One region of the Janthinobacterium sp. FT14W genome, then DNA from elsewhere that is predicted to be linked to it. Evidence: predicted binding sites of a transcription regulator. Region 1 holds the regulator's gene; the other holds the start of a gene.

The links. The regulator FNR, encoded in region 1, switches genes on or off when oxygen is low (the NO sensors DNR and NnrR bind a similar motif). The targets are predictions, from matches to a motif close to TTGATNNNNATCAA.
Region 2: GCN74_RS14055 (glycine-rich domain-containing protein) is a predicted target of FNR. The motif match lies at 2,758-2,771, and genes of this name have one in related genera.

Annotation. Positions count from the first base shown of each region.
Region 1 covers NZ_WFLL01000032.1:18,836-25,427, forward strand. The annotation lists gene GCN74_RS19950 (cbb3-type cytochrome oxidase subunit 3) at 1-135, shown strand, start outside; gene ccoP (cytochrome-c oxidase, cbb3-type subunit III) at 128-1,048, shown strand; gene ccoG (cytochrome c oxidase accessory protein CcoG) at 1,053-2,435, shown strand; gene GCN74_RS19965 (FixH family protein) at 2,490-3,014, shown strand; gene fnr (fumarate/nitrate reduction transcriptional regulator Fnr) at 3,018-3,776, opposite strand; gene GCN74_RS19975 (response regulator) at 4,017-6,592, shown strand, end outside.
Region 2 covers NZ_WFLL01000018.1:43,279-49,870, reverse strand. The annotation lists gene GCN74_RS14075 (NAD-dependent epimerase/dehydratase family protein) at 1-551, shown strand, start outside; gene GCN74_RS14070 (hypothetical protein) at 636-896, shown strand; gene GCN74_RS14065 (hypothetical protein) at 1,089-1,358, shown strand; gene GCN74_RS14060 (hypothetical protein) at 1,600-1,839, shown strand; gene GCN74_RS14055 (glycine-rich domain-containing protein) at 1,921-2,634, opposite strand; gene GCN74_RS14050 (CHASE domain-containing protein) at 2,828-4,675, opposite strand; gene GCN74_RS14045 (glutamine--tRNA ligase/YqeY domain fusion protein) at 4,871-6,592, opposite strand, start outside.

The DNA.
Region 1 (6,592 bases):
GGTATCCTGTGGTGGACCTTCAGCCGCAGCAACAGCGACTTCGACGCGGCAGCACGCCTGCCGTTCGCCGACGACGCGCTCGACTATCCGGCCGAGGCCGGGATGAACCTGGCGAAGGAGCATCACCATGGCTGACTTTACCAATGGTTTCTGGAATATCTACATCATCGTGCTGTCCCTGCTGGGCATCATCGGCTGCGGCGTGCTGCTGTACTCGCAGTCGAAAGTGAAAGTGGCCGCCGGCGCCGCCGCCGACGGCACCACGGGCCACGTGTGGGACGAGGACTTGAAGGAACTCAACACGCCGATGCCGCGCTGGTGGATGTGGCTGTTCTACATCACCATCGTCTTCTCCCTCGCATACCTGTTCCTGTATCCGGGCCTGGGCAACTATGCCGGCAGCCTGGGCTGGAAATCGACGGGCCAGTACGAGGAAGAGCTGAAGAAGGCGGAAGCCGACTACGGCCCCCTGTTCAACAAGTACCTGAGCCAGGACCTGAAGACGGTGGCGGCCGATCCGCAGGCGCAAGCCATCGGCCAGCGCCTGTTCCTGACCTACTGCGCGCAATGCCACGGTTCGGATGCGCGCGGCAACAAGGGCTTCCCCAACCTGACGGACAAGGACTGGCTGTATGGCGGCGATCCCGACATCATCAAGACCACCATCATGCACGGCCGTAACGGCCAGATGCCGCCGATGGGCGCCGCCCTGGGCTCCGAAAAGGATGTCGAGAACGTGGCCCATTATGTGCTGAGCCTGTCCGGTTCCACCTCGGACCCCGTCAAGTCCGTGCTGGGCAAGGCCAAGTTCGGCGCCTGCATGGCCTGCCATGGCGCCGATGCGAAGGGTAACCAGATGCTGGGCGCGCCCAACCTGACGGACAAGATCTGGCTGTACGGCGGCAGCGCCGACACCATCATGGAAACCGTACGCAAGGGACGCAACAACACCATGCCGGCCTTCAGCGATTTCCTCGGCGAGTCCAAGGTACACGTGCTGTCGGCGTATGTCTGGAGCCTGTCGAATCCCCAGACGCCCGTGAAATGATGTAATGGAACCTCAAGTCATCAAGATGTATGCGGCCCGCGAGCAAATCTACCCTCGCGAGGCCAAAGGACGCTACGCTACCTGGCGATGGGTATGCGTATGGCTTACCCAGCTCGCGTTCTACGGCTTGCCGTGGTTGACCTGGAATGGCAGGCAAGCCCTGCTGTTCGATTTGACCACGCGCAAGTTCTACATTTTCGGCGTCGTGCTGTGGCCCCAGGATTTCATCTACCTGGCGGCCCTGCTGATCATCTGTGCGTATTTGTTGTTCCTCGTCACGGCCATTGCCGGGCGGGTGTGGTGCGGCTTTTCCTGCCCGCAAACGGTATACACGGAAATCTTCCTGTGGGTGGAACGCAAGATCGAGGGCACGCGCAGCGCGCGCATGGCCCTCGACAAGCAGGGCCCGTCCTTGCGCAAGACGGCCAAGAAGACGGCCAAGCACCTGGTGTGGGGCGCCATCGCCCTGTGGACGGGCTTTACCTTTGTCGGCTACTTCACGCCGATCAAGGAACTGGCGCAGGCGGTGACCACCCTGAACTTCGGTCCCTGGGAATGGTTCTGGGTCTTGTTCTACAGCCTGGCAACCTACGGCAACGCGGGCTGGCTGCGCGAGCAGGTGTGCAAATACATGTGCCCCTACGCGCGTTTCCAGAGCGCCATGTTCGACCAGGACACGCTGATCATCACCTACGATGCCAAGCGGGGCGAACCCCGTGGCGCCATGAGCAAGAAGGCCGGCAACAACGACAAGCTGGGCGACTGCATCGACTGCACCCTGTGCGTGCAGGTGTGTCCGACCGGCATCGATATCCGCAACGGCCTGCAGTATGAATGCATCGGCTGCGCCGCCTGCGTCGATGCCTGCAACAGCGTGATGGACAAGGTCGACCGGCCACGGGGACTGGTACGCTACAGTACCGACCATGCGATGGAAAACAACTTCAATTCGAAGCAGATACGCCAGCGCGCCATGCGCCCGCGCGTCCTGATCTACACTTCCATCCTGGCCCTGATCATCATCGCCGTATGTACCTCGCTGGCCCTGCGCACGCCATTGAAAATGGACGTGATCCGCGACCGCGGTTCGATGGGACGCGAAGTGGAAGACGGCATGATCGAGAACGTCTACCGGCTGCAGATCATGAACACCTCGGAGCAAAGCCAGCATTTTAAAATCAGCGTATCCGGCTTGCCGGGCCTGACCTTGCTGACGCGCGATGAAGTGACCCTGCAGCCGACGGAAACCCTGGGCTGGCCCATCCGCCTGCGCGCGCCGCACGGCGTGGGCGAGAAGGGCTCGAACAAGATTGCGATCGAGCTGCAATCGCTGGACGACCCATCGCTGCACGTGCGTGAAAGCGCGGTCTTCATCGTGCCGCGCTAATGCAGGAAGGCCAATCCCCGCATGGGGATTGGCCGCTTAAACAGGAGAAATATCATGTCCGACAGCCTCAAGCTGCAAGCCCCCGTGGCGCCGTGGTACAAGCATCGCTGGCCATGGCTGCTGATGATCGGCCCCGGCCTGTCCGTCGTCGTCGGCAGCACCATGGGCTATATCGCGTTTACGCAGCCCGACGCGCTGGTGGTGGGCGATTATTACAAGCAGGGCAAGGCGATCAACCAGGACTTGCGGCGCGATACGGTCGCCAGCGACCTGGCCATGTCAAGCAAGCTATCGTACGACGTGGCGGCAGCGCGCCTCAGCGGTTCCGTGCACAGCTTCGGCAAGGCGTATCGGGCGCCGCTGCAGCTGCACCTGGCGCACGCGACCCAGCCGGAAAAAGACATCAAGCTGCTGCTGCAGCCTGATGCGGCCGGCAACTTTTCGGTGGCGCTGCCCATGCTCGAGCGCAGCCGCTGGCAGGTGCTGGTGGAAAACGACAAACGCGAATGGCGCCTGTCCGGCATCTGGACCTGGCCCCTGCAGCGCAGCATCGCGCTGCAGGCGGATGAAGAGCTGTAAATCTTACTTGCAGTTGTCCGTGCCGGCCGTAATGGCCTTCAGCTTGGCCGGCTGCAGGATCTCGATCTCGCGGTTCGAGACGCGCAGCCAGCCTTCCTTCTTGAATTTCGACAATAAGCGGCTGACGCTCTCGATGGTCAGGCCCAGGTAGTTGCCGATTTCCTCGCGCGACATGCGCAGCTGGAAATTGCTGCCCGAATAGCCGCGTGCCTCGTAGCGCGACGCCAGGTTGACGATGAAGGCGGCAAAGCGCTGGGTCGCCTGCATATTGCCCAGCAACAGCATGACGCTTTGCTCGCGCGTGATTTCCTGGCTCATCATGCGGTGGAAATGGCGCAGCAGGGTCGGCATATTGCCCAGCAATTGTTCCAGGCTTGAAAACGGAATTTCACACACTTCGCTGTCTTCCAGCGCCACGGCATTACAGTGGTGGCGGTCGGCGCTGATGGCGTCCATGCCCAGCAGTTCGCCAGCCATCTGGAAACCCGTCACCTGCTCTTCGCCGCCCGGATTGATCTGGTAGGTCTTGAAGTGCCCCAGGCGGATCGCATACAGGTTCTGGAACGAGTCGCCGATGCGGAACAGCGAGGCGCCGCGCGCGATCTTGCGGCGGCGACCGATGATCTGGTCCAGCCGGTCCATATCACCCACATCCAGGCCCATCGGCAGGCACAATTGATGCATGCTGCAGGTCGAGCATCGCGCACGCAACGCCTCCACGTTCACTGTGGGCAAGGTTGGAGTGAGTAACGCTTCAGTCATGTCGGTACCTTTTAGAAAATGCAACAACAAGTTTACTGCATACAGGGTTGCCGTGTGCCAATTTCACGGTAATTTCGGCGAATAAACGACGTCCAGCCTTTAATTATATGGCAACATCGTCAAAAGCCCGTATGGGGCAAGGCAATTTGCGCAGCGGCGCTTGCCAAGCTCGGGCATTGATAGGAAAATTCCTGACAGCATTATCTGCCGCCTGTGCCGCCCGGTACTGAAAAGGAAATCATGAAGCCTCTCGGCATCAAAGCAAAAGTCGCGCTGGCCACCAGCCTGACCTCGATCGCCATGATCGCGCTCGTCACCATGATCCAGGTGCAGCACATGCGCGCCGACTTCACCAAAGTACTGCTGAGCCAGCAGTCTTCCCTGATCAGCCGCACCGCTGCCGAGCTCGACGACAAGCTGGCCATGCTGCTGCAGATCGTCACCCTGACGGCCCGGCAGCAGCCGCCGGAATTGATCGCCCAGCCCGCCAAGCTGCGCGAATACTATGCGCGCCGCTCGATGCTGGTGCTGTTCGACGACGTGCTGGTGCTCGACGCGCAAGGCGCCGTCGTGGCCGACATGCCGCTGGTGACAGGACGCGCCGGCATCAACGTCGCCGAACGCGAGTATTTCCAGACCGTCCTGCGCACGCGCCAGCCCATGATCACCGAACCGATGCTGGGCAAATCGAGCGGCATGCCCATCGTGCAGATGGTGGCGCCCGTGCTGGCTGCCGATGGCCAGGTGGCTGGCGTGGTGATCGGCGTGCTGCGCCTGTACAAGGACAACCTGCTGGGGCGCCTGCGCACGGAAAAGATCGGCAAGAGCGGCTATTACTTCATCCTCACGCGCGGCGACGTGCCGCGCTACGTGCTGCATCCCGATACCAGCCGCTTGCTGCAGCCGCGCAAGCCGAATGCCAACCTGACGACCACGCAGCTGCTGAAGGAAGACGGCGAAGGCAGCATGGTCAGCACCAACAGCCGCGGCGTCACGGCCGTCAACAGCTTCAAGCGCCTGAAGTCCGTGAACTGGCTGCTGGCCGCCTCGCTGCCCGTCGAAGACGCCTTCGAACCGTTCGATGGCGTGCTGTACCGTCTGGTGCTGTGGAGCATCCTCGCCTCGCTGCTGGCCGCTGCCGTTCTGGGCTGGGTGACCGTGCGCCTGCTGTCGCCGCTGGTGCGCCTGCGCGACACCCTGCTGGCCCTGCGTAGCAGCGGCAGCCGTTTTACACCCGTGCCGGTGCAGCAGCGCGACGAGATCGGCGAACTGACGGAAGCGTTCAACGGCCTGATGAGCGAACGCGACCGCCTGCAGCAGGAACTCGAAGCGCGCGCGGCAGAGCTGGAGCGGGAGCGCGACCGGGCCGAGGCGGCCAACCGCGCGAAGAGCGACTTCGTGGCCAACATGAGCCATGAAATCCGCACGCCCCTCAATGCCGTGCTGGGCATGGTGTATTTGCTGGGCAACACCAGACTCGACACGGAACAGCGCAAATACCTGACCATGGTGCGCGTGGCGGGCCAGTCGCTGCTGGGCATCCTCAATGACGTGCTCGATTACTCGAAGATCGAGGCGCGCCGCATGGAATTGTCGCCCGTCGAATTCGACCTCGACGAAGTCATGAATACCCTGGCCACGACGATGACCATGAATGCGGGCGAGAAGGAGCTGGAACTGGCCATCGCCGTCGAGCCCGACGTGCCGCGGCGCCTCGTGGGCGACGCCCAGCGCCTGCAGCAAATCCTCGTCAACCTGGCCGGCAATGCCATCAAGTTCACGGAGAGCGGCGAAGTGGTGGTGGCCGTCAGCCTGGCCGACAGCCAGCAGGGCAGCGCCCGGCTGCGCTTTGAAGTGCGCGACACGGGCATCGGCATGACGGCGCAGCAGCAACAGCAGCTGTTTGCCGCGTTTTCACAGGGCGACCAGAGCATCACGCGGCGCTTCGGCGGCACGGGCCTGGGCCTGGCCATCAGCAAGCAGCTGATCCACATGATGGGCGGCGAAATCGCCGTCGCCAGCAGCGAAGGCAAGGGCAGCCGCTTCTGGTTCAGCGTGCCGTTCGAGATGCTGGCGCAGCCGGCCGAAACGCGGCGCACGCCGGCCCTGGGTCAGCTGCGCCTGCTGGTGGCGGACGATAACCGCACCACGCGCGAACTGATCGTCAAACTGATCGAGGCATGGGGCTGGCTGGCCGACGAAGTGGATTCCGGCTTTGCCGCCATCGAACTGTACCGCGAACGCCTGGCGCAGCAGCAGCCGTACGACGTGGTGCTGGCCGACTGGCACATGCCCGTGATGGACGGCCTGGCCACGGCCAAGGCCATCCGCCAGGCCGCCGCTGGCCAGCGCCAGCCCATCGTGGTGATGGTCAACGCGTTTGCCCGCAACCACCTGGAGGAAATCTCCAGCGCGGCCGAGGCCGACGTCGTGCTGATGAAGCCGATCACGGGCTCGAGCCTGTTCGATGCCCTGCACCAGGCGCTGATCGCCAAGGACGACGGCGGCGAGCAGCGCATCCTGCACCAGCCGCTGGGCACGGAACTGGCCGGCGTGCATTTCCTGCTGGTGGAGGACAACCACCTGAACCAGGCCGTGGCGCGCGGCATCCTCGAACACATGGGCGCCACCCTGGACGTGGTGGGCGACGGCTTGCAGGCCGTGGAACGGCTGCGCACGGAGGCGCTGCGCTACGACATCGTGCTGATGGACATGCAGATGCCCGTCATGGACGGTTTCAGCGCCACCCACATCATCCGCACGGAACTGCGGTTGAACCTGCCCGTGATCGCCATGACGGCCGGCGTGCTGGCGTC
Region 2 (6,592 bases), on a different contig from region 1:
CTGGCGCCTGGGTCGATGAGGCGCGGCCGGTGGCGCCGGCGAATGCGCGCGCGCGCCGCCGCGTCGACGCCGAACAGGTCTTGCGGGACTGGGGCGCGCGCCGCGGCGCCAGCGTGGCCATCCTGCGCGTGCCCGGCATCTATGCGGACGACCGCCTGCCCCTGAAGCGCCTGCGCGAAGGCACGCCGGCCCTGGCCGCGGGCGACGACGTGTACACCAACCATATCCATGCCGATGACCTGGCCCGCATCATCGAGCGGGCCTTGTGGCGGGGCAAGCCGGGACGCGTGTATCACGCCAGCGATGACAGCGAGCTCAAAATGGCGGAGTATTTCGATGCCGTGGCCGATACCTTCGGCTTGCCGCGTGCGCCGCGCCTGCCGCGTGCCGAGCTGCAGCAAGTGGTCACGCCGATGCTGCTGTCGTTCATGTCCGAATCGCGTCGCCTGCGCAATACGCGCATCAAGCGCGAACTGGGCGTGCGCCTGCGCTACGCGCACGTGGCCGATGCCTTGCGGCCGCTGGCTGCCGGCGGGGCCCGCATCGGGTAAAATGGCCGGTTACCTGCGCACTTTTCCTGGGCCGGCGCGCAGCGCGCCGTTCCGGCGCTGCGCCATTCACTTAAGGAATACAGCATGAGCATCCTCACTTACGAAGAATACCTGGACGAGGTCACCACCGTCCTGACGGAACTGTATGACCTCGATGACGACGCCGCCATCAAGCTGGTCGTGGCGGCGCAGGACGCCGAATTTTTTGTCCCGCACGATGCGCATGAGGAAATGCGTACCGTCGAGCAAGCCAAGAAAGATGCGGTCACCCTGTTCGAGCGCAAGCAGAATCGCCAGCAAACGCAGGAAAAGCAGCAACAGCGCGTACGCCAGCAAAAGAAATAAGGATGGGCCGCCGGCCGGCAGGCCGTGGGGCAGCATGGGCTTCGGTGCAATGCCGGGGCCTTGCCATTTGATGTAGCGCAAACGTGTCATGGCGAGCCGGCGATATGGTGAGCAATGTCGTCACGCGTCTTGGCTATTTGTGGCGGGCTCTACAATTAGCGCGACGTCGTTTCCAGTCAGCAGGAGCGAGCCATGCGAGCTACGAGTCACCCCAGCAAGGAACAGGTGCGCGCCTATATGCGCCGCCGTGAGCGTGCGTTGCAACCACCGCCGCCACCCGATGAAATTCGCCGGCAACTGGCCTGGTGCCGCGTGGACGCCTTCCCTAGCGCCAGTCTGCGGGCCACCCCGGCCGGCGTGGCCGTTCAAGGCTGGCACTTGTCAGCGGAAATGGTACGCCTGAGCGCGCTCATGGCGATTGCCTGGTTCATGCGTAGCGGCGTTCTTCATTGTAAAAATTGATGACTTGCAGCAAATTTTTCCGATTTGAGTTATCCTCTAGCACATTCCAAGTGCGTCAATTCTCTTCAATTATCACAATTTTGCTTTAAGTTACGCAAAAATCAACAATAGCGTGTATTATATTGTTTGCGGCGTAAATGCCGCATAAGTGATGGCGCTTTTTAGTGTGTTTACCCTGAATTATTGCAGAAGAGACATTCGGTTTCTTTTTGCATTAATACAACAAGTCGGATTTTTGATCATGTCTCTCAAACAAATTACCTCTTTGCCTACCTACAACCCGAATCGCGTCCTCGATGCGATCATCGACAAGCTGCAACTGAAAAACGATGCCGCCCTGTCGCGTGCTCTGGAAGTGGCGCCGCCTGTCATCAGCAAGATTCGTCACAATACCTTGCCGATCGGCGCCACGATCCTCATCCGCATGCATGAAATCAGCGATTTCAGCATTCGTGAACTGCGCGAACTGATGGCTGCCTAAGAGCGCCTGACAGACGGCAAACTGAGAGGTGCCGTCTGGGTAAGTCAAGCTTGCCGCGTGCGGCAGCCACCTTTGTTTTCTCTATTGCGTGTCGCGGTTCAGCACCGGGCGATCGATATAGAAACGCCCCATCTCCAGGCCAGTCGTGGACGACTTGACCACTGCGGCGGCCAGTGTGGCGGGTGCGCTGGAAAATGCGGTGCTGGCAGCACCGGTCGCGCGGCCCGAATACGCGGTCGCCTGCACCGCTGCGCTGGAAAACGCCGTCTGCACGGCCCGGCCCGAGTACGCCGTCGCCTGTACCGCCGCACTGGAAAATGCTGTTTGTACAGCCCGTCCTGAATACGCGGCTTGCACGGCCCGTCCCGAATAGGCCGCCTGCACGGCGCGGCCCGAATACGCGGTTTCTGCGCGGATATAGTCTTCCCCGAACGTTTGCTCGTACAGCTGCTTCATGCGCTCGCCCACGCGGTGGTGCGCCGCTTCGTCGTCCTCGCCGCGCAAGCCGATGTACGGGAAGTGATGCAGGAAGTAGCCGAAGACCTGTTCGCAGTCGGCCGCATATTTCAAGGTGTCGAGGATGTGGTAGTGCCAGAAGGTATCGACGTCCATCAGCGGCGCCGTTTCTTCTTCCGGAAACTGTTTCATCAGGATCAGGAAGCGCCGGTATTCGAACTCCACCGCATTTGCCTTCTCCAGGCTCCATCCTTCGCCGGATTCCCGGTGCATCAGCTTGACCTTGATCGCGTCCAAATTCAAATCGGCAATTGCCTTGAAACTGTCGTTCGTATCCATGGGTGTCCTTTAGTCGTGGGTATCGTAAAAGCGCTGCGTGAGAAAAAACGGCGAAAAATAGCTGGCTGGTGGCGAGAACTCCTGGCAAGTGGAAGGGTGCCTGGATGCTGCCTGCCAGGCTAATTGTTCTACATCAATATTGCACCTAATCACAAAATACGCAAGTCGAGCTTGTTTCAAGCGGGCGTGCCCGTCAGGTGCTGGCCCTGCTTTCCTCCTGGTAGGGAAATGCGGTGGCGTCCGCGCCCAGCGGTACGCTGACGTGCACGCTCATGCCGGCACCGGGGCTGCTTTCGATGTGGAAAGTACCCCCCAGTAACTTGATGCGCTCCTCGATGCCCACCAGGCCAAACGAGCCCAGCTTGTTGCGTCCGTCGATGGCCGCACCCACGCCGTTGTCGCTGACGCTCATCGACACCGTATCGCGGCACTTTTCCAGCTTGACTTGCACGCGGCTGGCATTGGCATGCTGGGAAATATTGCTCAAGGATTCCTGCAGGATGCGGAACAGGGCCGTGGCGCACTGGTCGCTCAGGCAAATATCGTCGTGGCTTTCGCTCACTTCGCAGGCAATGCCCGTGCGCAGGCGAAACTGCGCCACCTGCCATTCGACGGCCGCATTCACGCCCAGGTCCAGCACGGTTGGACGCAAGTCGTTGATGATCTGCCGCACGCTCTTGATGGTGGCGTCGATCTGCTCCAGGGTCGAGCGGGCGCGGGCGTTCAGGCGCGGGTGGCGGCGCTGCGTGCGCGAGGCCAGCATGTCGGCGTCGATGCGCAGCACCAGCAGGTTCTGTCCCAGGTCGTCGTGGATTTCGCGCGCGATGCGCTTGCGTTCTTCTTCCTTGATCTGGTCGGCATGGGCCGCCAGGCGGCGCAGTTTCTGGTGCGACAGTTGCAGGCGGATCTGGCTGGCGCGCAATTCCTCCGTCATGCCCGTGGCCATCTGGATGGCGCGCCGGCGCGACGACGCCAGGGTATGAAACAGCATATACAGCAGCATGGTGCTGGCAAAGCCCGTCAGCAGGGCCAACCACGGCAGGAAGGCGCCGAAGCGCGTATACAGGTCGCTCTTGCGCACGCTGAACAGCGCTTGCCACACGCGGCCATTATGTTCGATCAGCATCGTGCTGCTCAGATACCGGCCGGAGTTGCCTGGCAGCCACCAGGGCGCATGCATGCCCGCCGTCGTGCTGTCGAAGACAGGGTGCATGTCGTGCGGCAAGTCCAGCGGTTCGCGCGCCTGCGGGCCGATATCGAACAGGGTCAGGCGGACATTGCGTACCGGCATGTCGGCCAGCGCGCTGCGCATCATCGTCACCAGGTCGTAGCCGATGCCGACGGAACCCTGGTAGGCCGCGCGCCTTTGCTCCACTGTGCCGGTCGGCATGCCGTGGCGGTACACGGGCAGGCGCATGGCCATGCCCGTCAGCTGCGGCCGGCCTTCCATCGGCACGGGGACGCCGGAATTGCTGATCTGCCCCGAATCGCGCGACTGCGCCAGCGCTTCGGCGATCAGGGGGCGCGAGGCGATGTCGTAGCCAAACTTCTCCGGGGCGCTGGCAATCGGCTCGATGTACGTCAGCACGGAATATCGGGCGCGCGGGGCGGGTGGCTCGATGGCAAACGGCGGATAGCCGTCGCGCCAGGGCGGATAATCGCGCTGCATGGCCGCTTCGAAGGCGGTGCGCTGCACACCGTCGAGTTCCTGGCTGTAATTGAGATTCATCACGCCCGGGTAGTTCTGTTGCAAGGAGATGTTTGCCACGTAGCGGTGGAATTGCTCGCGGCTCACGTGTTCGTTGGCGTGGAACAGGCTGGCCGTGCCGCGCAGCAGGTTGGCATACGACCTGATGCGCGATTCGATGTTTTTCTGGGTATTGCGGGCCAGATTGTTGAACAGTTCGCTGGCATCGTTTTCGATCGACAGCGAAGCGGCCACGTAGAACAGCAGGCCCGCCATCAGCGACAGCACGAAGCCGAGCAGCCAGAGTGGTCTTTTTTCAGGGGCTAACTGTTGCTCGCCGGCAGTAGAGGACATCGCAATCCGCATCAGGAGGTGGAATCGGGTGCCGCCTGTAGGGCGGTGACCTTGCTGAGTTGCACAAGCACAATTGTAAATTGCTTAATATGTGCACAATATACAAAACTATTGTTAAGGTAGTCAACTGGCAATGTTTCTCCTTGAAACGAAAAAAAACCGCCGCAGCGGTTTTTTCCGTATGCCGTCCAGCCCTTATTTCGCGGGCTGCCAGCTGTCTTTCAGGGTGACGATGCGGTTGAAGACGGGCTTGCCAGGCTGGCTGTCGACCCGGTCGGCCGCGAAGTAGCCGTGGCGCTCGAACTGGAAGCGCTGTTCCGGCTGGGCCAGTTCCGCGCCCGGTTCCAGCCACGCTTGCACGACTTCCTTGGCCAGCGGATTCAGGGCCAGCTTGAAGTCCTTGCCGCCCGCGTCCGGCTGCGGGTCCGTGAACAGGCGGTCGTACAGGCGCACTTCGGCGGGAATCGCCGTCGGCGCGCTGACCCAGTGCATATTGCCCTTGACCTTGTAGTTGGCGCTGCCTTCCGTGCCCGACTTGCTGTCCGGGAAGTAGGTGCAATGCACGGCGATGACCTTGCCGTTTTCATCCTTGTCAAAGCCCGTGCACTCGATCACGTAGCCGTAGCGCAAGCGCACCTTGCTGCCCGGCTTGTCGTCGATGGGCGGATACAGGCGGAAGTAGCCCTTGTTCGGCACTTCCATGAAATCGTCTTCCTCGATCCACAGCTCGCGCGAGATGGGGAAGGTGCGCAAGCCCCGCTCCGGGAAGTGCGGATGCACGGGCGCCGTGCATTCCACGCTCTCGTTTTCAGGGAAATTGTCGATGATCAATTTCAACGGACGCAGCACGGCCACCGTGCGCGGCGCCTTCGGGTCCAGGTCTTCGCGCAGGCAGCCTTCCAGCACGCTGTAGTCGATCCAGCCGTCGGACTTGGTCACGCCCGTGCGTTCGCACATCAATTGAATCGCTTCCGGCGTGTAGCCGCGGCGGCGCATGCCCACCAGGGTCGGCATGCGGGGATCGTCCCAGCCGTCGACGATCTTTTCTTCCACCAGCTGGCGCAGCTTGCGCTTGCTGGTGACGATGTAGGTCAGGTTCAGGCGCGAGAATTCGAACTGGTGCGGCACCGGTTGCTGGAAGAAGCCGCCGGCCGACAGGGTTTCCAGCAGCCAGTCGTAGAACGGGCGGTGGTCCTGGAATTCCAGGGTGCAGATCGAATGCGTGATGTTTTCCAGCGCGTCCGAGATCGGGTGCGTGTAGTCGTACATCGGGTAGATGCACCAGGCGTCGCCCGTGCGGTGGTGGTGCGCATGGCGGATGCGGTAGATGGCCGGGTCGCGCAAGTTCATGTTCGGCGAACTCATGGCATCTTCGCTCATCTTCGCGCGCAGGATGTGCTCGCCATCCTTGAACTGGCCCGCCTTCATGGCGCGGAACAGGGCCAGCGATTCGTCGCGCGGACGGTCGCGGAACGGCGAATTCTTGCCGGCCTGGCCGAAATTGCCCCGGTTGGCGGCCATGTCTTCGGCGCTCTGGCTGTCCACATAGGCAAAGCCGGCCGTGATCAGGTACTCGGCCATCGCGTACAGCTGGTCGAAATAGTCGCTCGCGTAGTGCAGGTGGCTCCGGCCGTCGCCATTCTTCGGTTCCCAGTCAAAGCCCAGCCATTTCACGCTGTCCATGATGGTGTCGACGTATTCCTGCTCTTCCTTCGCCGGATTGGTGTCGTCGAAGCGCAGGTTACACTGGCCGGCATAATCGCGCGCCAGGCCGAAGTTGACGCAGATCGACTTGGCGTGGCCCACGTGCAGGTAGCCGTTCGGCTCCGGCGGGAAACGCGTGATCACCTGGGGCAGGCCGGGACGCACGTGGGCGCCGGCAGCCAGGTCGGCTTCGATGATGTTACGCAAGAAATT